3 regions of the Metabacillus schmidteae genome follow, and region 2 is predicted to be linked to each of the others. Evidence: riboswitches for the same ligand, from Rfam matches in the RefSeq annotation. Region 2 holds a riboswitch; each other region holds the start of a gene.

Region 1 (4,469 bases), 2.4 Mb from region 2:
GAGATTTTTATTGAAGGTTTATATTGTTTAGGAAGAAAGGATATTATTTAAAGGATAGATGTTATAATACCTATCCTCCTATAGGATACTTACTTAATAAGAATTAGTACCAGTTTTATTTTCTGTACTTGTTATAGGCTCAATATGTTTCTCTGTACGATCCTTTACCAAGGAATACTTCTTTGAATTGATATTAACTTCTTTTCTTAATTCAATAAACAAAGACCAACACATTAGAAACATGATAATAGCGAAAGGGAATGCTACTACAATAGAAAATCGTTGTAGAACCTCTAATCCACCGGCTAGTAGTAAAACAGTAGCAACCAGTGCTTGAATAATTCCCCATGTTATTTTAACGCTAGTAGATGGTGTTAATCTCCCTCTCTCTGAGAGCATTCCTAAAACATAGGTAGCTGTATCAGCAACTGTAATATAATATACTGCTATAACTAAAAAGCCTAACATGCTTAAAAGTAAAGGAAATGGTAAATACTCAAAGAAGTTAAAAATAGATAATGAAAGATTTGAAGTGACAGCTGTGGCAAGTTCTGTGTTTCCTAAGTTGTGAATAATATGTAATGCTGAACCACCAAAGACAGAAAACCATAAAAAAGTGCCAAGAGTTGGAACAATTAATACACCAAAAATAAATTCACTAATTGTTCTCCCTTTAGAGATTCTAGCAATAAATAAGCCAACAAAAGGTGCCCATGCAATCCACCATGCCCAGTAAAAGAGCGTCCAACCATGTAACCACGATGCATCTCCGAATGGCACTAATCCTAAACTCATATTAACCCAATTGCTAATATAACCACCTGTTGAATCTATTAGCGTATTAAAAATAGAGGTGGTTGGACCTGCAACGATAATAATAGCCATTATTGCGATAGATAAAAGCAGGGCCGTATTTGACAGGATCTTAATTCCACGGCCTATTCCGGTACTGATTGATAACATATAAAGAATTGTAGCAACACCAATAACAGTCAACTGAATGGGTAGAGTATCCGGAATATTGAATAAGTGGTTTAAACCGGCAGTGATTTGCATAGTTCCTAATCCTAAAGAAGTTGCTATACCGAAAACAGTTGCAATAATAGCAAGAATATCAATTATATTTCCTATTGGACCGTGAATTTTTTCTTTTAAGATGGGATAAAAGGCAGAACTAACGGAAGCAGGTAGTCCCTTTTTGAATTGAAAAAACGCAAATGCCAGCCCTATAACAGCGTATATTCCCCAGGGTTGTAACCCCCAATGAAAAAATGAATATTCCATAGCTTTTTCAGCTGCAGCAGCATTATATCCTTCTCCAACTGGAGGTGAGGTGTAGTGTAGCACTGGTTCAGCAACACCATAATAGACAATTCCTATTCCTGTACCTGCACCAAATAACATCGCAAGCCAGGATCCTGTTGAAAATTCAGGTTTATCAGCATCCTTACCGAGTCGGATTTTACCATACTTTGAGAACATTAGGTAAAAGGAAAATAATACAAAGAAAAATGCTCCTAAAATATAAATCCATCCTAAGTTGGAAACAGTACCATCAAATAATGCGGAAGTAATTGTATTCATATTTTCAGTGAAAAAGATTCCCCAAATAATAAAGATACAGGTTAGTAAAATCGAGATAAAAAATAAGCTGTTTAAATATAAAGGCTTGGTTTTCATAGATAGCTCTCCTTTTCATTTAGATATTTTTTGGGAATTTTACTTTTTAGTTACGGATAAAACAGTCCATTTGATGTAAAGAATTATTAGTACATGAAGTTGAGATAATTGTATGAATTCAGAATTTCTTTAAATAATCATAATAGCTAAAAAAAGGAAAACAATTTATAGAAGATTAACATAACGCCAACTCCCTTTATTTTGAGATGAGATATTTAATTACATTTTTATATTAGTTTAAAGGTTCTGTACAATTGATTTGGTAGAAAATGTAACGATGAATTTTTTGCGTAGATAGTTTCTTCTTACTAAATAACAATAAGAAATTGAAGTTTGTTATACGAAGCAGTAATGGGGATATTTTGGCAGATAAACACATGACATAAACAAAATAATATAACAAGTATACTTTTTTATACTAAATGATATTAAAGTGACTACTTAAAATTTATTATTACTGGATTTATAATCTAGATATCGGATAGCGGAGTTCTTATTTACCGAATAGGTGAGAAAAATGAGTGAGGTAAATGGTTAAAACGTATAAATAAATTGACTTACAATATTTTTAAAATTGCGATTGACTTTTTCTTATTATCAAATTATTCTAAAAATAACAAAAATTTAATAAGAGCGGATGACAGTTGTGGGAGAGTGCAAGTAACACGCCACCGAAGGAGCAAGTTCCAAAAATACCCTTGGAATAAATCTCTCAGGTAGATGGAACTACAACTGGACGCAACTCTGGAGAGCGCGTATACGGTATGACGCCACCAAAGGGGAAGACTCTAAGAATGTTAGAGTTTAAACTCTCAGGTAAAAGGACAGAGAAGGGGAGCTAACGCTACGCTACCCTTTTCTGTCCTTTTTTGTGTACAAAAAAGGTAGTGAAGCATCCTGTATTAAACAGTTTTCTTAGAAAAATAGATTAGTAACTGATTACTAAAAGAAAACTGATCTATCTTCAAGGAGGAATTGAGAATGGGTTTGCGCGTAAATGATTCTACCATTTTTGAAGCGATTGAGAAGGAGAAGTGCCGTCAGCATCAAACACTAGAGTTAATTGCATCAGAAAACTTTGTTAGTGAAGATGTCTTAGAAGCTATGGGAAGCATCATGACAAATAAATATGCAGAAGGATATCCAGAGAAGCGCTATTATGGCGGATGTGAGTTTGTTGATGTAGCCGAGCAAGTAGCGATTGAGCGTCTAACGGAATTATTTGGATCTAAGTATGCTAATGTTCAGCCGCATTCGGGAGCACAAGCAAATCTCGCTGTTTTTTATGCATTGCTAACGCCAGGAGATAAAGTGATGGGAATGGATCTCTCCCATGGTGGTCACTTAACACATGGAAGTCCTGTCAGCATATCTGGAAAATGGTTTGACATTGTGTCCTACGGTGTAAGAGAAGATACTCACTTGATTGATTATGATGAAGTTGAAAGCATTGCAGAAAAAGAGAAACCAAAATTAATAATTGCAGGGGCAAGTGCCTATCCACGAACGATTGACTTTAAACGATTTAAAAGCATTGCAGATCAAGTTGGAGCAAAATTTATGGTCGACATGGCACATATTGCTGGACTCGTTGCTGCGGGTCTTCATCCATCACCAGTTCCATATGCAGATGTCATAACAAGCACAACACATAAAACCTTGAGAGGACCGCGTGGCGGAGTTATTTTAACAAATAAAGAAGAGATCATAAAAGCTGTAAATAAGGCTGTTTTTCCAGGTATTCAGGGTGGACCGCTTATGCACATCATTGCAGCTAAAGCAGTTGCCTTTAATGAAGCACTACAGCCTAGTTTTTATAAATACTCTAAGCAAGTAATTACTAATGCAAAGATATTAAGTGAAACATTAATAAGGGAAGGAGCAACACTTGTTTCTGGTGGTACGGATAACCATATTGTCCTATTAGATGTTCGCCCATGGGGCTTAACTGGCAAAGAAGCGGAAAAATTATTGGAAGAAGCAGGTATTACCGTTAACAAAAACACGATTCCATATGATCCAGAGAGTCCGTTTATAACTAGCGGAATTCGGATGGGAACTGCTGCACTAACAACTCGTGGAATGCAACGGGAAGAAATGGTGAAAATTGGTGAAATGATCGCTGAGATTTTAAAAAATAAAGGTGAAAAAACGGTGCTTGAAAAAGCTAAAGAAACAACGAAAGTCATTTGCGGTATTTATCCTTTATTTCAACAATCAATTTATGTTTAAGGGAGTGTGATTATCATGGAATTTCAAAGTTGTTTTGATATTATTGGTCCAATCATGGTAGGTCCTTCAAGCTCTCATACAGCAGGAGTAGTATCAATTGGAAAGTTTATTCATGAGTTGGTTGGTGGATGTCCCGAAGTGGCTAACATTATTTTTTATGATTCCTTTGCTGAAACCTATCAAGGTCATGGAACTGATAAAGCATTGCTTGGTGGCTTGATTGGGCTAAAAACAGATGATTTGCGAATTAGACAATCATTAGAATTAGCAGAAAAGTATGGGGTAAAGTACGATTTGGAATTTGACGTTCACTGCGACTATTTTCCTCATCCAAATACAACGGTTGTAAAAGCGAAGCGTGGTGATCGCCATGTTAAGGTTGGCGGTGTATCCCTTGGGGGCGGTATATCAAAAATCTTTATGATCAACGATGAACTGGTTGATATTCGACTAAGCACAGATGATGACTATGCAGCACTTGCCAAAAAGGTTGAACAATGTGGGAAAGTATACCCAGGGTTACTTTTATGAACATTCAGTCTATGGAAGAGTTGATT
Region 2 (4,469 bases):
AGTCTATTTCATTCACATTTGAAGCTTTAGCATATTTTACAAATTGATCAACTGCTCTTTTAAACTCATTCATATCATTTGGTATAGAAATCTTAATACTTTCTTTTAGTGTATATTGATCGATAAAAAAGTAGGATTCATACTTTTTGAAGAAACCCTGTATATTATGGGATTCAGTAATTGGAACCATGATTTGTATAGTAATAGTTTTCTTTTTTTCATCTCGGCCAATGACCTTTGTAATGACCTTATTGCAATGTGTATGTCCCTTTTTACCTAGACGTTCAATAAGCTTGTCCATTTCTTTTTTCATTGTCATAGGGTTGGAGATTTCTTTTTTAAAGGCTACGATTTCTGTAAAAACGAGAGTATCTGTTTCAATTATTTCAAGTTCTTTTAACATGGATAATTAGATCCTCCTTTTGCTAGGAATAAAGTAGTGTTTTTTGTGGATTTCCCTGAATTATGTCCCTTTTTTATATTCTTTTGTATAATAAAAAATGGTAAATATGGCTTTAGGTGGTAATTAGAAACCATGGAAAGTCACCTTTAAAGCATTCATTTGTTTTTACTACCTTCCAGCTGTTGTTTCAATGTCATTATAGTGAGGATAATTGTTAATTTAAATAGGAAGATTTGCAATAAATCATGGAGAATGAGTCAAAAATTCTGAAGGGACAGGTAAAGAATGAAGAGCTTAGGTGATCGAATAAAGTACTATAGAAAGAAAAAGGGACTAACAAGAAAGCAGCTGTGTGAAAATCTATGTGATGAATCAACAATTTTTCGACTGGAAAAAAATATGCACGTCCCTCGCTTGGATATCTTATATGAGATTGCAAATAGATTAAATATTCAACTTGAACAGCTTCTGCTTGAAAAAGATGAGAAGCTGAACAAAATAAAAGCATTATGTAGAGAACTAATCTATTTCAATGACTATTTGGCGTTAGAAATGGTGCTAAATGAACTTGATCAACTTATAAAAAAGCGTAATACATCCTGCCCGTCAAGGAGAATGCTTTTAAAGTACAGATCTTGGTTAACTGCGATCTTATTGTATAAACGGGAAGGCGAATATTCAGAAGCGAAGCTATTACTTGAAGAGCTAGTAGAAGAAGACTATTTTGTAAATGAAATAGACTTTGATATTCTAAATACTCTGGGGCAAATACATTTAGAACAAAAGCAGTATAAGGATGCACTCCTCTTTTTCAAAAAAGCCTATGAAATGCTTTCAACTAAAACACCTCAGATAAATGACTACACACTATTTCCAAGAATCGGTTATCACTATTCTCTTATTTTATATTATATGGAAAGCTATGATAAAGCACTTGAAGTAGGTTATACAGTCTTATATTATTTAGAAGCAAATCAACTAATTCACTATAGAGGTGAGATATGTAACTTGATCGGCCATATTTTGACGATCAATCAATTTGATAAAGAGGCAATGGAGTACTTCATAAAAGCAGAATTGTTATATACTTTAGAAAATAAGTAGTATATATAGATACATGTAATTTATATTATATTCAAATTATTTGTTTTGCTATTATCTCTCCTTTTACATTAAAACTATCAGCAGCTAGCTAACTAACTTGTTTTCCTTTTGATGCTGTGGACATAAAAGCTAGATTTAATAATATAGGTGCTTTGCAAGTTAATAGGAGGATCTTATCAAATATGAATGAGAGGATACTTTTGTTGTTGACAAGGTATGTGAGGAGCATTAAAATTAAAAATTATTTGAAAATAATTTTATAAATACCCAAGCTATGATCGCTATGGATGAAACTATAGCAGGAGCAGCTTCTGGAGAGACTGCGGTATTCCGTAGCGCCGAAGGATTCACAATCTCAGGCAAAAGGACAGGAGAGTATAGAATATCTATTTGAAACCATACTAATAGTTAGTAGGTGGACAAATACTATTTAATATTCTTATGACCAAGAGATTTGGATGATATCCGATCTCTTTTTTTGATGAGTTATTTTTGATCATTGATTTACATCGTATGGTGTGCAGCTTTTAAGGAGGAGTTAGATTTGGCACAACAAGAATTAAAGAGGGATTTAGCAAACAGGCATGTTCAATTAATTGCAATTGGAGGCACAATTGGTACCGGTTTATTCTTAGGATCCGGTAAGGCGATACAACTGGCAGGTCCATCTATTATTTTTGCCTATTTAATAATGGGTATTGCCGTGTTTTTTATTATGAGGGCGCTGGGAGAACTATTGTTGTCCAAAGCAGGTTATCAATCATTTACAGACATTGCCGAAGATTACCTTGGACCTAGAGTAGCATTTGTAACTGGATGGACATATTGGTTTTGTTGGATTATGATCGCAATGGCTGATATTATTGCTGTTGGTGTATATGTACAGTATTGGTTTGATATACCACAGTGGATACCTGCCATCATCTGTTTGATTGTATTGTTAGGATTCAATCTTTTAACGGTAAAGCTTTTTGGTGAACTAGAGTTTTGGTTTGCCTTAATCAAGGTTATAACGATTCTTTTATTAATCGGCATTGGGATTGTTTTGCTAATAATAGGATTTAAGACAGATGCAGGCACAGTGACTATTACGAACCTTTGGGAACATGGCGGGATTTTCCCTAACGGTATTTCAGGTTTCTTATTATCATTTCAAATGGTTTTATTTGCTTTTGTTGGAGTAGAGTTAGTGGGGGTATCAGCAGCGGAGACTGCGAATCCGAAAAAAAATATTCCATCTGCAATCAATAAGATTCCTTTAAGAATACTTTTTTTCTACATTGGCTCGATTATTGTTCTGTTATGCATCAATCCATGGACACAACTAACTGCAGATGAAAGTCCATTTGTAAAAACATTTAGTTTAATTGGGATACCAATTGCCGCAGGTATTATTAATTTTGTCGTCTTAACGTCAGCTGCTTCTGCATGTAACAGCGGGATGTTTTCAACAAGCCGGATTTTATATAATTTAGGCAAAAATGACCAGGCTTCCTCCAGTTTCGCGAAACTAAATAAAAATCATGTTCCCGGTAATGCGTTGTTGATTTCCACGCTTGTCGTATCGGTAGGAGCACTTTTGAGTAAACTGATTCCAGCACAAGCCTTTGGAATTGTATCAACGATAAGTTCCATTTGTTTTATTTGGGTATGGGGCGTTATTGTCATTTCACATTTAAAGTATAAAAAAACACGTCCACAATTACATGCAAAATCAACATTTAAAGCGCCTTTTACGCCATTTATTAATTACGTTGTCCTAACGCTTTTTGTGATAATTCTTATTATTATGCTGTTTGCAGAAGAAACACGTTCTGCATTATTGTTGACACCTATATGGTTTATATTAATATTTATGATGTACTCATATAGGAGCAAAAAGAAAGAAATATAAGTAAGAATGTCATTAGAGGAATCAAATTGATTTCTCTTTTTTCCTTTCAGGTAAACTTGTGCAAAATGAAAAATCATGGTACATTTTATTTGTGAAATACTTCACAAATGATAGAGGAGTTATTTTTAAAATCAATTTGTGGAATTATTCAAACATACCTAAATAAATTATCTATATAAAAACTCTAAAAAAATTTTTATCAATTTATGTGAAACACTTCACAAATATAAAAGTAGGTTAGGAGGAATCAGAATGAATATAACATTAGGTAATAAAATTGTATTAGTAGGTAATGGTGCTGTTGGTTCAAGTTATGCTTATGCGTTATTAAATCAGGGCTTATGCGATGATTTAATCATAGTCGATCTGGACGAAGAAAAAGCCAAGGGAGATGTCATGGATTTAAACCATGGTATAACCTATGCTCTTAGTCCAATGAATATTAGATATGGCTCATATAAAGATTGTAAGGATGCTGCTCTAGTTGTTATATGTGCGGGTGCAGCACAAAAGCCTGGTGAAACAAGACTGGATCTTGTGAATAAGAATGTTAATATATTTAAATCAATTATCGAGAACATTATGAATTCTGGCTTTAATGGTATTTTCTTAGTCGCTACTAACCCAGTCGATATTTTATCTTATGCGACTTGGAAATTCTCTGGTTTGCCTAAAGAAAGAGTAATAGGTTCAGGGACCATTTTAGACTCTGCAAGATTTAGATATATAGTAGGAGAAGAGTTTAAAACAGCAGCAATAAGTGTTCATGGATATATTATTGGAGAGCATGGTGACTCTCAATTTCCTGTATGGAGCAGCACAAACATTGCTGGAACACCAATCGCAGATAGGTTAACAAAGGAGAGAAAGGAAGAGATAGCTGCTAGTGTGCGTGATGCGGCTTATGAGATTATCAAAGCAAAAGGTGCCACGTATTATGGCATTGCAATGGGGCTAGTAAGAATAACAAAGGCTATTTTAAGAAATGAGAACGCCGTCTTACCTGTTGGAGCATTGTTAGAGGGAGAATACGGACATCATGATGTTTTTGTAGGGATTCCTTCTGTA
Region 3 (4,469 bases), 3.6 Mb from region 2:
TTTTAATGCTTTTGAGTTTTGCGTAACACCGTCAATGGCCATCATAATTTCTTTGATGACATCATTTGGCAAAACAGCTTCCTCTTCTTCAGGCAAGTCAAGCATCTTTTTAAGAGTCATATAGACAGCTTCACGACTACTGCAAGCTTCCCGTTGTAAGGTCATAATAGAGAAGGTGTTTGCAGCATATTGTGATGATGACTTAAGAGCAGAAATGGTGTCATAAAGATGTTGTTCTGTTTCTGAAAATTCGATTGGCACTGTTTCAACAATACGCTTTGGCCATTCAATACCTGTGTCACCGCGCCGATTTCTAATCATAACTTTATTAATGAGCTCACGTAATTGCTCATGGTCCTCAATTGAACGTTCCTTCGCTGAAAACACATCTGAAAAATAGGCTTCGTTTCCAAGATGGCCTGGTTTTAATAATGATACTAAGTTGAAAATTTCTTCTACTCTGTTTTGAACTGGTGTTGCTGTTAATAGTAAACAATATTTCTTTTTTAAATTTTGAACAAATTCATAGTTTTTTGTTTTATTATTTTTAAGCTTGTGAGCTTCATCAATTATGACGAGATCATAGTTCTGGTTATAGACAATGTCACGATGTGGGCTTCTTTTCGCTGTATCAATAGAGGACACAACAACATCACATGCTTCCCATACATAACTTTTCTTTTGTTCTACAGCAGGAATAAAGAATTTTTCAATTAATTCACGGGCCCATTGTGATACAAGTGATGCCGGGACGAGAATAAGTACTTTTTTGACCAGTCCCCGAATCATATATTCTTTTAAAATGAGACCAGCCTCAATTGTTTTTCCCAAACCAACCTCATCAGCAAGGATCGCTTTACCGTTCATTTTTTCGACGACTCTTTGCGCTACTTCTAGTTGATGAGGTAGAGGTGTAAAGTGTGGCAAGTGTTTTGGGGCTTGTAAGCCTTCAAAAGAAGGAACTTGTGTATTCTTTTGAACTTCATATGCAAGCTTGTAAAGCTCCCAATTTGACCACGGTCCATCATTGTTTAGTTTTTCTAGAAATCCCTCCTGCCAGGAGAAAAAGAAGTTCGTCTTGATGTTCATTGTAAAGACATTCCTTTCATGAAAATGACTTTTATGATTGTTCATGATTTTTCGTAGAATAAGTGAAAATAACATATAAAAAAGACTGATAACGACAAAAACCGAACATTCAATATAGAAATATTTTTTAATGTTAAGATAAAAAAGGATTGTCGAAAACATACACACATGGTAGGATGTTAATAAGAAAGTTCATCATTTTCATATCTTTCAGTCAGCTTAACGCTTTCATTCGTTTGAAAATGCAAATGTTTAAAATGTCAAATGTCATAATTCAGGTTTTAGTAGTATAGCCAACAAGAAAACAAAATATGTGCGGATGAGAATAAGGGGAGAGACTATAGGTTAGTATAGCGCCGAAGGAGCAAACAATTGTGAATCTCTCAGGCAAAAAGACTCTTATTTGACGCGACTCTGGAGAGTGTTTGCGTGTGTTCACGTAAACTACCAAAGGGGAAAGCTTTATGAGGTGATAGTATGTCTTATTACAAGGCCACTAGTATCACGCACTCATAAGGTAAACTTTCAGGTTAAAAGGACAGAGACTTCCACAAGTAGATGGGAGTGTTATGTCCTTTTTTTGATGCATTTTTTAATATCGGAAGGAGTAGTCCACATGACAGAACTACATCGAACACCTTTATACGATCTTTATAAAGAGTATGGTGCCAAGACAATTGATTTTGGAGGTTGGGATTTACCTGTTCAATTTACTTCTATTAAGGAAGAACATGAAGCCGTTCGAACAAAAGCGGGGTTATTTGATGTATCACATATGGGTGAGGTCGAGGTTCGAGGTGAAGATAGTTTAGCTTTTTTACAAAAGGTTGTAACGAATGATGTGTCTCTTCTTAAGTCAGGTGGCGCCCAGTATACGGCTATGTGCTATGAAAATGGCGGAACAGTGGACGATTTACTCATTTATAAAAAAGAGGAAAATGATTATTTGCTGGTTATTAACGCTTCGAACATCGAAAAAGATCTTGAGTGGCTAAAAGCAAATAAAAGTGGAAATGTGACAATTGAAAATAAATCAGATGAATATGCTCTTCTTGCTCTTCAAGGGCCAATTGCAGAAGAAGTTCTTCAAACACTAACGGACACAAACCTATCTGAAATCAAGCTTTTTAAGTTTAAAAACGATGAAATAGTTGCTGGTGTTCATGTGTTAGTGTCTAGAACTGGCTATACAGGTGAGGATGGGTTTGAGCTATATTGCCATTCGAATGATGCTGCAACTTTATGGAGAAACATTCTTGAAGCAGGTAAAAGTAAAGGTGTTATTCCATGTGGACTAGGTGCGCGAGATACATTACGTTTTGAAGCAACATTGCCTTTATATGGTCAAGAGCTCTCGAAAGATATTACCCCAATTGAAGCGGGCATTGGGTTTGCAGTGAAAACAAACAAAGAAGCTGAGTTCAATGGAAAAGCGGTTTTATTGCAGCAAAAGGAAAAAGGAACTGCTCGTAAGTTAGTGGGAATTGAGTTATTGGAAAAAGGTATTCCGCGTCATGGTTATGAGGTTTTTTCTGGTGAAGAAGTCATAGGTGTTGTGACAACTGGAACACAGTCACCAACCTTAAAGAAAAATATTGGTTTAGCTCTACTAAAATCTGAATTTACACAGCCGGGTACAGAGGTTGAAGTTCAAATTAGAAAAAAACGTTTAAAGGCTTCCGTGGTTGCTACACCATTTTATAAAAAATCAAAATAATCGTTTAACTAAATGTGTAACTGAGAGGAGATTTCACGACATGAATCATCGTTATTTACCAATGACAGACCAAGACAAGCAGGAAATGCTTCAAGCAATTGGTGTTCAATCAATAGATGAATTGTTTCAGGATATTCCTGAGAACGTTCGTTTTAAGGGAGATTACAAGATTAAGCGGGCAAAATCAGAAACAGAGCTCTTAAAAGAATTATCGCAGCTTGCAGCCAAAAATAAAGATTTACGCAAGAACGCGTCATTCCTTGGTGCAGGGGTTTATGATCATTACATGCCAATTATTGTTGATCATGTCATTTCTCGATCAGAATTCTACACAGCATATACTCCATATCAACCTGAGATTTCACAAGGTGAACTACAAGCGATTTTTGAATTTCAAACGATGATTTGTGAGCTAACCGGAATGGATGTGGCAAACTCATCGATGTATGATGGTGGAACAGCATTAGCGGAAGCCGCAATGCTTGCAGCTGGACAAACAAAAAAGAAAAAAATTCTCGTTTCAAAGGCCGTAAATCCTGAAACACGAGATGTAGTAAAAACATATGCAGCGGGTCAATATATCGAAGTGATTGAGATTCCTGTACAAAATGGTGTAACAGATTTAGAGGCATTAAAGCAGGAAATGAATGAAGATGTGGCAGCAGTTTTAGTTCAGTATCCAAACTTCTTTGGTTCTATTGAGCCATTAAAAGAGATTGAGCCGATTGCGCATACTGGAAAAAGTATGTTTATCGTTTCATCCAACCCTCTTGCTTTAGGTGCATTAACGCCTCCGGGAGCATTTGGTGCCGATATTGTTGCAGGAGATGCACAGCCATTTGGAATTCCTACAGCTTTTGGTGGACCACATTGCGGCTATTTTGCTGTAACAAACAAATTACTCCGTAAAGTTCCAGGTCGACTTGTTGGGCAAACAACAGATGAAAATGAAAAACGCGGATTTGTTTTAACTCTTCAAGCACGTGAACAGCATATACGACGTGATAAAGCAACATCTAATATTTGCTCAAATCAAGCATTAAACGCCCTTGCAGCTTCAGTTGCTATGACAGCTTTAGGCAAGCAGGGTGTTAAGGAAATGGCCATTCAAAATATCCAAAAAGCTAACTATGCAAAAAGAGCTTGTTTGAATGCAGGAATAGAAGTTCCATTTGACCAGCCTATATTCAATGAATTTGTGATTAAGCTTTCAAAACCTGTTTCCGAGGTCAATAAGCGCCTTTTAGAGAAAGGGATTATCGGTGGATTTGATTTAGGGAAAGTTGATGCTGAATTTAAACATCATATGTTGATTGCCGTGACAGAGCTACGTACAAAAGAAGAAATCGACACACTTGTGATGGAATTGGGGGATGACAATGAGTAATCAAGATCAAGCATTAATTTTTGAATTAAGCAGAGAAGGACGTATTGGGTATAGCTTACCAGAGCTTGAAGTCGATGAGTTGTCATTAGATGAACTAATTCCTACTGATTATATTCGTACAGAGGATGCTCTGCTTCCTGAGGTTTCAGAGCTCGATATAATGAGACACTACACAGCTTTATCCAAGCGTAACCATGGAGTTGATTCTGGGTTTTATCCATTAGGTTCTTGTACGATGAAGTATAACCCGAAAATTAATGAAAATGTAGCGCGTAT

Evidence for each region. Region 2 has a riboswitch for glycine ahead of HWV59_RS01060 (amino acid permease). Riboswitches for the same ligand answer to the same signal wherever they lie in the genome.
Region 1: linked by a shared signal. The riboswitch ahead of glyA (serine hydroxymethyltransferase) and the one ahead of HWV59_RS01060 (amino acid permease) in region 2 are both predicted to bind glycine.
Region 3: linked by a shared signal. The riboswitch ahead of gcvT (glycine cleavage system aminomethyltransferase GcvT) and the one ahead of HWV59_RS01060 (amino acid permease) in region 2 are both predicted to bind glycine.

Annotation. Positions count from the first base shown of each region.
Region 1 covers NZ_CAESCH010000001.1:2,644,331-2,648,799, forward strand. The annotation lists gene HWV59_RS12655 (BCCT family transporter) at 94-1,680, opposite strand; glycine riboswitch at 2,318-2,419, shown strand; gene glyA (serine hydroxymethyltransferase) at 2,662-3,912, shown strand; gene HWV59_RS12665 (serine dehydratase beta chain) at 3,928-4,443, shown strand; gene sdaAA (L-serine ammonia-lyase, iron-sulfur-dependent, subunit alpha) at 4,440-4,469, shown strand, end outside.
Region 2 covers NZ_CAESCH010000001.1:236,190-240,658, reverse strand. The annotation lists gene HWV59_RS01070 (hypothetical protein) at 1-403, opposite strand, end outside; gene HWV59_RS01065 (helix-turn-helix domain-containing protein) at 689-1,507, shown strand; glycine riboswitch at 1,809-1,888, shown strand; gene HWV59_RS01060 (amino acid permease) at 2,052-3,401, shown strand; gene HWV59_RS01055 (L-lactate dehydrogenase) at 3,654-4,469, shown strand, end outside.
Region 3 covers NZ_CAESCH010000001.1:3,863,998-3,868,466, reverse strand. The annotation lists gene HWV59_RS18920 (DEAD/DEAH box helicase) at 1-1,089, opposite strand, end outside; glycine riboswitch at 1,409-1,498, shown strand; gene gcvT (glycine cleavage system aminomethyltransferase GcvT) at 1,706-2,806, shown strand; gene gcvPA (aminomethyl-transferring glycine dehydrogenase subunit GcvPA) at 2,847-4,193, shown strand; gene gcvPB (aminomethyl-transferring glycine dehydrogenase subunit GcvPB) at 4,186-4,469, shown strand, end outside.